2 regions of the Rhodospirillum sp. A1_3_36 genome follow, and region 1 is predicted to be linked to the other one. Evidence: predicted binding sites of a transcription regulator. Region 1 holds the regulator's gene; the other holds the start of a gene.
What was found. The regulator PhoB, encoded in region 1, activates phosphate uptake and scavenging genes when phosphate is short. The targets are predictions, from matches to a motif close to TNTCATAAAACTGTCA.

Region 2: a site for PhoB is predicted at 4,353-4,368, ahead of ACLIRY_RS11075 (inorganic phosphate transporter). Genes of this name have one in related genera too.

Annotation. Positions count from the first base shown of each region.
Region 1 is NZ_JBLAVB010000003.1:159,117-164,767, reverse strand. Features, by position in the region: gene ACLIRY_RS08355 (hypothetical protein) at 6-404, opposite strand; gene ACLIRY_RS08350 (AraC family transcriptional regulator) at 594-1,415, shown strand; gene ACLIRY_RS08345 (TetR/AcrR family transcriptional regulator) at 1,731-2,393, shown strand; gene ACLIRY_RS08340 (MDR family oxidoreductase) at 2,406-3,386, shown strand; gene phoB (phosphate regulon transcriptional regulator PhoB) at 3,633-4,331, opposite strand; gene phoU (phosphate signaling complex protein PhoU) at 4,341-5,072, opposite strand; gene pstB (phosphate ABC transporter ATP-binding protein PstB) at 5,171-5,651, opposite strand, start outside.
Region 2 is NZ_JBLAVB010000004.1:130,004-135,654, forward strand. Features, by position in the region: gene tyrS (tyrosine--tRNA ligase) at 248-1,498, shown strand; gene ACLIRY_RS11070 (ATP-binding protein) at 1,616-4,306, shown strand; gene ACLIRY_RS11075 (inorganic phosphate transporter) at 4,433-5,651, shown strand, end outside.

The DNA of each region.
Region 1 (5,651 bases):
TGGTTTCATTTCGGACGGATGTGCCGCCATGACATGATCAGCGCAACCGCGCCCGGCAGCGTGACGGCCAACAGCTCCAAGCCAACGAGATGGCTGCCGTCGCGTAAACCATCCGATACGCCGGCGAGCGTGCTCATGATGAAAAGGAGGCCCCCGAGAACGAGCATGGCCCAGTCAGTCGCGCGCCTTGCGGCAAGCGCCAGCAACGGCGGGACGACCCAAGCACCGTAAAAGAGAGATACGCCCCACAACGCGACGGGGCCGAACGTCACGGCCTCCATCGTCCCGCCGCTACTGACATAGGCGTTCAGGTAAGAAAAGCACTGGATTGTGACGAAGAATACGGCCCCGACAGCTGGAACAAGCCATGCGAGTGCGAGCTGAGTTGGTTTCTTTTCGTTCACATTTACTCTCCTGTTTGTATTTGCGCGATAGGGCCGTTGAGCGCTGCCCCTCTTGAAGACAAGCGCCATCCTGAAGGCCGCTTGTCCCTTCTGCCTGAAAGCAATACGTCAGTCGACGGATGGCGTCATTGCGCAATCCTGCCATCATATGTTCCAATCCGGCCAAAATGGAAAACGCAGGGGCTTTTGATGTATGTAGACCTCCGTAGCGATTGGCTTTCCTATGTCGATGAGCTTCCTCGCCCTCTCGTCACGGCCAACGCTGTCGCCAATCTTGAGGCCCTGGAGCAATCGCCGCGGCACCACCATCAGAAAGCGCAACTGCTTTTCACGGTCCGCGGCGTCATCAACTGCGAGGTTGAAGACGCTGTCTGGATCGTGCCGCCGCACTGTGCCGTGTGGATTCCCGGCGGGCTGCCCCATACCGTTTTCGGATCAGGCGAGGTGGAGTGCATCTCCCTCTTCATCCAGCCTCCTGAGGCTCCGAAGCTGCCGAGCGACTGCTGCACGGTCACGGTATCGAGCTTTTTCCGTCATTTGCTCATGCGGGCCAACACGCTGCCGGAGCTCTATGACGTCAACGGTCCGGACGGCCGCATCGTGTCCGTTATCTTCGATGAGCTGGCTGTGGCACCGGTCGAAGACCTTCGCCTCCCGATCCCCAGCGATTCGCGCCTGAAGAAGCTCACCGACCTGTTAATCGCGGCCCCCGCAGATCATGCAACCGTCGCGGAGTGGGCCTCCCGCATCGCGCTCAGCGAGCGCAGCCTGAGCCGTATGTTGGTGGAAGAGGTGGGCATGAGTTTCGGCCGCTGGCGCCGACAGTTGCATGTTGTCCTCGCCTTGCGGCGTCTGAGCGCCGGCCAGACAGTCCAGGCCGTCGCGATGGACCTCGGCTATGAAAGCGCCAGCAGTTTCGTAACCATGTTTCGAAAGATGGTCGGCAAACCGCCAAACCGCTATCTGCTCGAGCGGCTTAGGCCTGCACCTCACGAGCATGGCGAACGATAGGACCTGCTGGGTTTCATCCACGATCGCTGCCTCTCCCGCTTACGAGGTGTCTCAATCACCACTGTACATGACAGGGGGATGTTTTCCCCTCACGGGGCTTTGCCCCGTCCCCCACTGGGGCCGAAAGGCCCCAGACCCCGGGCCCAAAAAAGGGAGGTTTGGGGGCATTTTCCCCAAATAGGCTTGGGCAATCGTCCATATGGGGGCGCAAGTTTGCGACGCGTGCATGCGTTGGTATCAACCCTCAGGGGTTGGTTATGGCGACCCGTTCATGCTGGCATTGATTTTCTAGACCAATTCGTCTATTAAATATGCATGACCCAAATCGATGCCCCCCCACCCCCCAACGAAAAGCCCCGCCGCGGCCGCCCACGCGGTGCACCGGATGCTTCCGAGGCACGCCAGAAACTGATCCGCGCCGGGCTTGAGCACCTGACCGAAAGGGGATATTCCTCAGTCGGGGTCGACGAGATCCTCACGGCGGCAGGGGTTCCCAAGGGCAGCTTCTATCACCACTTCCGTGGCAAGGCCGACTTCGGCCTGGCGCTCGTCGCAGCCTACAACGCCTATTTCATATCGCAGCTTGAACGGGCCTATCTGGACGAAGAGCGTGCGCCACTCGACCGTCTCCGCATCTTTACCGAAAGGGCCGAAGAGGGGATGGCGCGGCATGGTTTCAGGCGGGGATGCCTCGTCGGCAACCTTGGGCAGGAAATGGGCGCACTTCCTGACGCGTTCCGCACTGCGCTCACCACCGTGCTGGATGACTGGCAGGCCCGAACGGCACACCTGCTGAGCTTGGCGCAGGCGCAGGGCGAGATCGCACCACATCACGACCCTGAGGCCCTGGCCGAGACCTTCTGGATCGGTTGGGAAGGGGCTGTTCTGCGCGCCAAACTGGAGCTGCGCCCCAATGCCCTGCGCCGCTTTACGAGCACCTTCCTCCGTCTGATTGAAAATGACACAGCACAAATCTGAAAGGACACGAAGATGAAGGCGATCCTGATTGAAAAGCCCGATGAGACGCAGAACGTTTCGGTGAAAGACATTTCCGACGAGCAGCTGCCCGAGGGGGACGTTCTGGTTGAAGTCGCTTACTCGACGATGAATTACAAAGACGCGCTGGCCATCACCGGTGCCTCCCCTGTCGTTCGCCGATTTCCAATGGTGCCCGGCATCGACTTCTCCGGCACCGTCATTGAAAGCCACAACCCGGCTTTCAAGCCCGGCGACCGGGTCGTGCTCAACGGCTGGGGCGTGGGCGAAACCCATTGGGGCGGGCTAGCTGAACGCGCAAGGGTCAAGGGCGATTGGCTGGTGCCGCTGCCCGAGGCGATCGATCTGCGGCAGGCGGCAGCGATTGGCACGGCGGGTTACACGGCGATGCTCTGCGTGCTGGCGCTGGAACGGCAAGGGGTAACGCCGGACAAGGGTGAGATCGTGGTCAGCGGCGCAGCGGGCGGCGTCGGCAGCGTCGCAACGGCGCTTCTGGCGGCAAAAGGGTATCACGTTGTGGCCGTAACCGGCCGCGCCTCCGAGACGGATTACCTGCACGGGCTCGGGGCGACGTCAGTCATCGACCGCGCGGAGCTAACCGGAAAACCCCGCGCTCTGGCCAAGGAGCGCTGGGCTGGGGGGATCGATGTCGCTGGCAGCACTGTGCTGGCGAACATGCTTTCGATGATCAAATATCGCGGTGTCGTCGCGACCTGCGGTCTGGCGGCCGGCATGGATCTGCCCGCTTCTGTCGCGCCTTTTATCCTGCGCGGCGTGACGCTTTCCGGAGTCGACAGTGTCATGTGCCCCAAGCCGGACCGGCTTGAGGCTTGGTCGCGGCTGGCTGGCGATCTCGACCTCGACAAGCTTGAGGAGATGATCACCGAACTGCCCTTCGACGAGGTCATCGCCACCGCGCCGAAATTCCTCGATGGCGCCGTGCGGGGCCGCATCGTCGTTCCAGTCTCCCCTTGAGACCTGCATGGACCAACTGTCCGCAACACAGGCGCTCTAGATCAGCTTGAAACAAGCTGGCCCACGGTATACGCCAGTGTCTCGTCTATTTTGGGCGATTGCCCAAACCCATTTGGGGGCAAATGCCCCCAAACCCCCCTTTTTTTTGGCCTGGGGTCTGGGGCCTTTCGGCCCCAGTGGGGGACGGGGCAAAGCCCCGTAACGGGAAAACGCCCCCTGTCGTGTAGCGTGAGGCTGGCCCCAGCCTCATGCTACAATGGCATTTTGATCCAAGGCATAACCCGCAGCGCGGACGGTGCGGATCAGATCCATGTCTTCATCGCTGTTCAGCGCCTTACGCAAACGCCGGATGTGGACATCCACGGTCCGCGGCTCCACATAGATGTCCGGCCCCCAAACCGCGTTCAGAAGCTCTTCGCGGGAGAAGACCGCGCCAGGGTTCTGCATCAGGAATTGCAGCAGGCGGAACTCGGTGGGCCCCAGGTGGATATAGCGGCCTCCCCGGGTCACCCGATGGGCCCCCAGGTCCATGACCACATCTGCGTAGTTCAAGCTGCCCTTGGTGTTGCTCGGCTGCGACCGACGCAGCAGCGCCTTTACCCGAGCGAGCAATTCGGGCATGGAGAAAGGCTTGGACATATAGTCGTCCGCCCCGGTGTTCAGACCACGGATCCGGTCACTTTCCTCGCCCCGTGCGGTCAGCATCAGGATCGGCAGGTCCCGGGTGCGGGGCTTGCGCCGCAACTGTCGACAGACCTCAATCCCAGACATGACCGGCAGCATCCAATCCAGGATCATCACATCTGGCTGGGCCTCGGCCACCAGGGTCATGGCTTCTTCGCCATCCATGGCTTCCACCACGCGATACCCCTCCTTCTCCAGATTATACCGCAGCAGGGTGACCAGGGAGGCCTCGTCCTCGACGATCATCACTTGTGGTTTCATTGGCTCAGCTCACGATATCCCAGACGTCGGGTCCGGGGGGGTGGAGGCAAAATTTCCGGCTTCCCGTCCCTTAGGCCGAGTGGCCCGCAGGGGCTTACCGGAAACAAGATAATGGATATTCTCGCAAATATTCGTCGCGTGGTCCCCGATCCGCTCGATATTCTTGGCAATGAACATCAGATGGGTACAGGCGGTGATATTGCGCGGATCCTCCATCATGTAGGTCAGAAGCTCGCGGAAGAGCGAGGTGTACAGTTCGTCCACCTCCTCGTCGCGGGACCAGGCATCGACGGCCTTGTCCAAATCGCGTTCCACATAGGCATCAAGGGTATCATTGACGATATCTTGCACCAATCGCGCCATCCGCGGAACAGTCGCCACCGGCTTGACCACGGGAAGTTGGTTCAGCACCAAGGCGCGCTTGCCCACATTCGAGGCGTAGTCTCCGATCCGCTCCAGGTCCGAGGCGATCTTGAAGGCGCCGACAATGTTGCGCAGATCGTCGGCCATCGGCTGGCGCAGGGCAAGCAGACGCACCGCCCGATCGTTGATTTCCTGCTCCATGGCATCAATACGCGCATCGGAACTGACCACGCGGGAGGCCAGATCGTTGTCCCGGCGGATCAACGCCTGGATGGCGTTGACCATTTGGGCTTCCGCCAATCCTCCCATGCGCAACACGGTCTTGACGAGCATCTTCAGCTCCTCGTCATAGGACCGCACCGTATGTTCCGTAGGCATGGGGTTTCTCCTCGTCCTCCCAACCGTTGGTTGGACAGAATGACGGCGCGTGGTGTCCGTCACCACCCGCCGTCAATAATAGTGCGCCCGTTCCGGTCTTAACCGAAGCGGCCCGTGATATACCCCTGGGTCAGATTATGCTGGGGATTGGTGAAGATCGTTTCCGTATCCCCGCATTCGATCAGGCGCCCCAAGTGAAAGAACGCCGTCCGCTGGGACACGCGCGCGGCCTGCTGCATGGAATGGGTGACGATCACAATGGTGAAGTTCGTCCGCAGTTCATCGATCAACTCCTCGATCTTCGCCGTGGCGATGGGATCAAGGGCCGAACAAGGTTCGTCCATCAGAATGACTTCCGGCGAGACGGCAATGGCCCGGGCGATGCACAGGCGCTGCTGTTGCCCACCGGACAAGCCCGTGCCCGGCGCGTCCAGGCGGTCTTTGACCTCTTCCCACAGACCAGCCCGCACCAGAGAGGACTGAACGATATCGTCCAGCTCCGCCTTGCCCGTGGCCGTGCCGTGGATGCGTGGACCATAGGCGATGTTCTCATAAATCGACTTTGGGAAGGGATTGGGC
Region 2 (5,651 bases), on a different contig from region 1:
GCGAGATCCTGGTCAAAGCCGAACCGAAGACCAAGGCCGGAAACAGAAAGCCCCCCATCGAGAAGTACGGGGAATTGTTCCTTACTCGGCAGTGTGCTAAACGAGCCCCCCTTCGCGCAAGTCATCTTGGGACAGATCGGTTCGAATTCGGTCTCCCTCTGGATTGGCGTGGATGGCGCGTTTCACAGAGGCCCGTATGGGCAAGACACAAAGGCCCACCGGGCCAAGATAAGGAGCGGAGCGACCCATGACCGCGCTCAAGTCAGACTTCCTCACGGTCATTCGGGACCGCGGCTTCATTCACCAGTGCACCGACCTGGAGGCTCTGGACGGCCTTCTGTCCAAGGACCCCGTTTCCGCTTACATCGGCTTCGACTGCACCGCCAACAGCCTCCATGTGGGCAGCCTGATCCAAATCATGTTGCTACGGTGGTTCCAAAAAACGGGGCACCAGCCGGTTGTTCTGATGGGTGGCGGCACCTCGCGCATTGGCGATCCCTCCTTCCGGGACGAGGCGCGCCAACTCATGACCGACGAGACCATCGCCGAGAACATGGCAGGTATCCGCAAGGTCTTCGACCGGTTCATCACCTTTGGCGAAGGGCCGACCGACGCACGTATGGTCAATAATGCCGATTGGCTCGACGGTTTGGCCTATATCCCCTTCCTGCGGGATATCGGCCAGCATTTCTCGATTAACCGGATGCTCAGCTTCGATTCCGTCAAACTGCGCCTGGACCGGGAGCAATCGCTGTCGTTCCTGGAATTCAACTACATGATCCTCCAGGCCTATGACTTCATGGAACTGGCCCGGCGCAACGGGGTCCGCCTACAGATGGGCGGCTCTGACCAGTGGGGCAATATCGTCAACGGTGTTGAACTGGCCCGCCGGGTGGAGAGCATTGAGGTTTTCGGCCTGACCAGCCCGCTGATCACCACGGCATCGGGCGCCAAGATGGGCAAGACCGCCCAGGGCGCCGTCTGGCTGAATGCCGACCGTTTGTCCGCCTACGACTACTGGCAGTTCTGGCGCAATACCGAAGACGCCGATGTGGGCCGCTTCCTGCGCCTGTTCACCGAGATACCCCTGGATGAAGTGGCTCGCCTGGAAGCCCTGGGCGGCTCGGAAATCAACGAAGCGAAAAAGATCCTCGCCCATTTGGCCACCAGCCTTGCCCATGGGGAAGCGGCCGCCCTGGCCGCGGCCGAGACGGCAAAGACCGTGTTCGAACAGGGCGGCGCCGGAGGGGACCTGCCCACCGTGGAGGTTTCCCTGGCCGACTTGAAGGCTGGCCTGTCGCTGGTGGACATGATGCGGGCGACGGGCTTGGCCAAGAGCGGCAAGGATGTCAAACGACTCGTCGCCGAAAAGGGAGCGAAGGTCAACGACGACATCGTAACCGACCCCACCCTCTCGTTGACGGAAGCCAACCTGAAAGATGGCGCCATCAAACTGAGCGCAGGCAAGAAGCGCCATGCCATGGTCAAGCCGATATAGGGGCAAGAAAGCCATTGTCGTTCCGGCAGTACCATTGATTGACCCCATGATTCCCCCGGCGAGAGTGCTATAGTTGCCTCTGCCTTCCCGGTCGGCAGGACGAAAAGCCGGAGAATCATGGTGCAATCAACCCTAAAGAACAGTTTCGCGCAGGGCCTGCGCTCCACCCTAAGCAGAAGGCTGACCCTGGCCGTCTTTATGGGTATGGTTTTCATTGAGATCCTCATGCTTGTCCCGTCCTATCTCAGCCGGGAAAAGGATATGGTTTCAGAATTGGTGTCCCTGGGCGAAGCCCTGGGGAAAACGGCCATCGCTCTGCCGCTTTCCGACATCATCGACTGGCACCCCCGCCTCGCCGCGCTTGTGGAAAGCAATCACATTCTTGGCGCCGCACTGGCCCTGAACGGCAAGCCCCTGGCTATCGCGGGTGACCCACCCTCAATCATGACCAAGCCGGGGATCAGACGGATTGGATTGGGGACGTTGGGTCGCATCGATCTGGCCATAGCCTTACGCGAAACCCCGGATCCACCCCGTCTCCTTATCCTGCGCCTGGACGCAGGGGAGATCCCGGCGGCCATGCAGGCCTATGTGGGGCGCATGGTTGGGATGATTGTCCTCATCGCCGCCTTCGTTACCTTGGTGACCATGACCGTGATCGGTCGCCTGGTCCTCTTGCCCTTGATGGACCTGCGCCAAGTGCTGGGCGATTTGCGCCCCAATGGGACTGGGGGGGGGACTGCGGGGGGGACTGCGGGGGAGACTGGGGGTGACGGCCCAGGGAAGAGAGTGAACGTCCCGCCGCGACACCTCCTCCGGAATGACGAGTTAGGCGACGTTTTCCGGGCCGTGGAAGACACCCGTGACCGGGTCACGGCCAGCATGGCGGAAGTCGAAGCGCTGGCCCGTTTTCCCGGAGAAAACCCGAACCCCGTGATGCGATGCCGTTTCGACGGCACACTCCTCTATGCCAACGACGCGGCCCGCGAGCAGAAGGGCTTCCTGGACGAAGCCGGGCTGCCCAACCGGATTATCACTGACTTGGTGGGCTCCACCGCTGCGGGAGGCACAATCCGGAGCTCGGAAGCCGCCTTTGGACAGAGGATCCACACCATTCAAGCAGTTCCCGTCCCGCTTGGGGGCTACGTCAACATCTATGCCTCTGACGTCACGGCCCAGGTCCGGGCGGAACGGGAGCTGCGCTCCCTCAATGAATCCCTTGAGGACGTGATCCGCAGCCGCACCAAGGATTTAACCTCCAAAGAAGCCCGCCTGAGCAGCATCATCGACACCATGGTGGACGGTTTGATCGTCATCGACCAAACGGGCCGAATCGAGACCTTCAACCTCGCAGCCCAGGAGATCTTTGGATACACGGAAGCAGAAATTATAGGCCAGCCCGTCACCATTCTCATGACCGGAGAGGACGTGGCCAACCATCCAAAACATCTCACCCGATATCTGTCACTTGGAACATCGGAGATCATGAATAGGAGCCGCCAAGTGGACGCGCGTCGAAAGGACGGGTCCCGCTTCCCCATGTCCCTGGCCATCAGCGAAGTTGGCGGGACGGATGAGCGGGGTCAACGGCTTTTCACGGCAGTCATGCGGGACATTTCCGACCAGATCAAGCGGGAGCAAGAGCTGCGCGGAGCCATAGAATTGGCGGAAACGGCCAATCAGGCGAAGACCGACTTCCTGGCGACCATGAGCCATGAATTGCGCACCCCCCTGAACGGGGTCATCGGCATGGCCGAATTGCTCCTGGATACCCCCCTGGACCGAGCTCAGACAAAATATGCCAAGACCATTACGGAGTCTGCCCTGGCCCTTTTGGCAATCATCAATGATATCCTGGACCTTTCCAAGATAGAGGCCGGGCGCCTGGAGCTGGAGCGATTGGCCTTCAACCCCGCCACCCTCGTGGACAGCGTCCGCAGCCTATTGGACGGAAAAGCGAGGGAAAAAGGTGTCAACGTCTTGCAGGTCTTGCCCGCTGCCCCCCTGCCCCAGGTTATGGGCGACGAAGGGCGTTTGCGCCAAGTCCTGTTGAACCTGGCCAGCAATGGGGTAAAATTTACCAATACGGGGTCAGTGACCTTGCGGCTGATCCGACAGGACGCCGATCGGTACCGATTCGAGGTTCAAGACACGGGAATCGGCATTGCCCAAACCGACCACGACCGGTTGTTCCAAAATTTTTCCCAAGCCTCCCCCTCCACCGCCCGCCGATATGGCGGCAGCGGCCTCGGTTTGGCCATCTGCAAGCGCCTTGTCACCCTCATGGGCGGGGAGATGGGCTTTGACAGCTGGCCCGGGGCAGGAAGCCTCTTTTGGTTCGAATTACAACTGGAGGAGGCGCGCAGTGAATCGCGGAAGGAGATCGCTGAAAACCTGGTCGATCAACCAACCACCCTGGATGTCCTGGTCGTCGAAGACAACGAGATCAACCGGCAAGTCGCCGAAGGATTGCTTGGAAAGCTTGGCCACCGGGTCACTTGCGTATTCAATGGACAGGAAGCCGTCACTATCCTTGACCAAAAAATCTTCGATATCGTTTTCATGGATGTACAAATGCCGGAAATGGACGGGTACGAGGCCACCCGCCAGATTCGGCTGAAATCCGGCCCTGCGGCACGCCTGCCCATCGTGGCCATGACGGCAAATGCCACCAAAAGCGATGTGGAGGCTGCCATGCTCAGCGGCATGGATGGCTATCTGTCCAAACCCGTGACCCGAGCCAGATTGACCGAAGCCTTGGCGAAACATACCAATAGAAGTCAAAAAGAAGTATCTGACTCTCCCTGATCCCGTTCCAGGCCACCCAAAATATTACATCTTGTTTGCATTTTTGCTTCACTTTTATGACAGAGTCTCCCAAGACTGCCCGCGCGGCGCACCGCCATCCGAACCGCGAGCCACGTTGAGGAGTCCATGTCCGCCGATCCCACCCCCCCGAACCTGAAGAAGCTCCATAAGGATCTCAAACGGTTCTCCGCCATTGAATCTGCCCTCACCGTCACGGGACGTCCGGCCATCGGCCTGGGTCTGGGCGTCCTGTTCCTGGGATTGGTCTGGGTCTTTACCGCGACCACATTCGGGGAAAGTCCCGGGCGCAGCTACCTGATCCTTTCGGCTGTGGTCGGCAGCTATATGGCCCTGAACATCGGCGCCAATGACGTCGCCAACAACATGGGGCCCGCAGTCGGATCCCGCGCCCTGACCATGGCGGGGGCTCTGTTGATCGCCGCCACCTGCGAGGCGGCGGGTGCGATCCTGGCCGGGGGCGACGTGGTCTCGACCATCTCCAAGGGGATCATTGATCCGGCCATGGTTGCCGACCCGACCACATTCACCCGGATTATGATTTCCGCTCTGTTGGCCGCAGCCCTTTGGATCAACCTCGCCACTATCTTGAACGCCCCGGTATCCACCACCCATGCCATTGTCGGCGGGGTCATGGGCGGAGGAATAGCCGCAGCGGGTTTCGGCGTGGTCAGCTGGCCGACCATGGGTGCCATCGCCGCAAGCTGGGTGATTTCTCCGATCCTGGGCGGCATCGTCGCTGCGATGATTCTGTACTTCGTAAAGCGGGCCATTCTGTTCCAGGAGGACCGCGTCACGGCGGCCCGCAAATGGATTCCCCTGTTGATGGGCGTCATGGCTGGCGCCTTTGGCATGTACCTGGTCACCAAGGGACTGAAGCATATCTTCAAGCCCGCCCCTTGGGTGCCTCCCTTTATCGGTTTGGCTCTTTTCTTCGGCACCTGGGCCTTGATGCGGCCCGTCATCCGACGCAAGACCATCGGTCTGGAAAACCGGCGCAAGGCCGTGAGTGGATTGTTCACCCATGCCTTGATCTTTTCCTCTGCCCTGTTGTCCTTCGCCCATGGGGCCAATGACGTCGCCAACGCCGTCGGCCCCCTGGCCGCCATCGTCAATGCCCTGAACGGGGGTGGCGTGTCCTCTGCGGTCGTCTTGCCGCCCTGGATCCTGGTGGTGGGCGCTGCGGGTATTTCCGCAGGCCTGTTCCTTTTCGGCCCCAAGCTGATCCGAACCGTGGGCGAGAAGATCACCAAGCTGGACCAAGCCAGGGCGTTCTGCGTCGCCCTCTCTGCGGCCATCACCGTTTTGGCTGCCTCCTGGCTGGGCC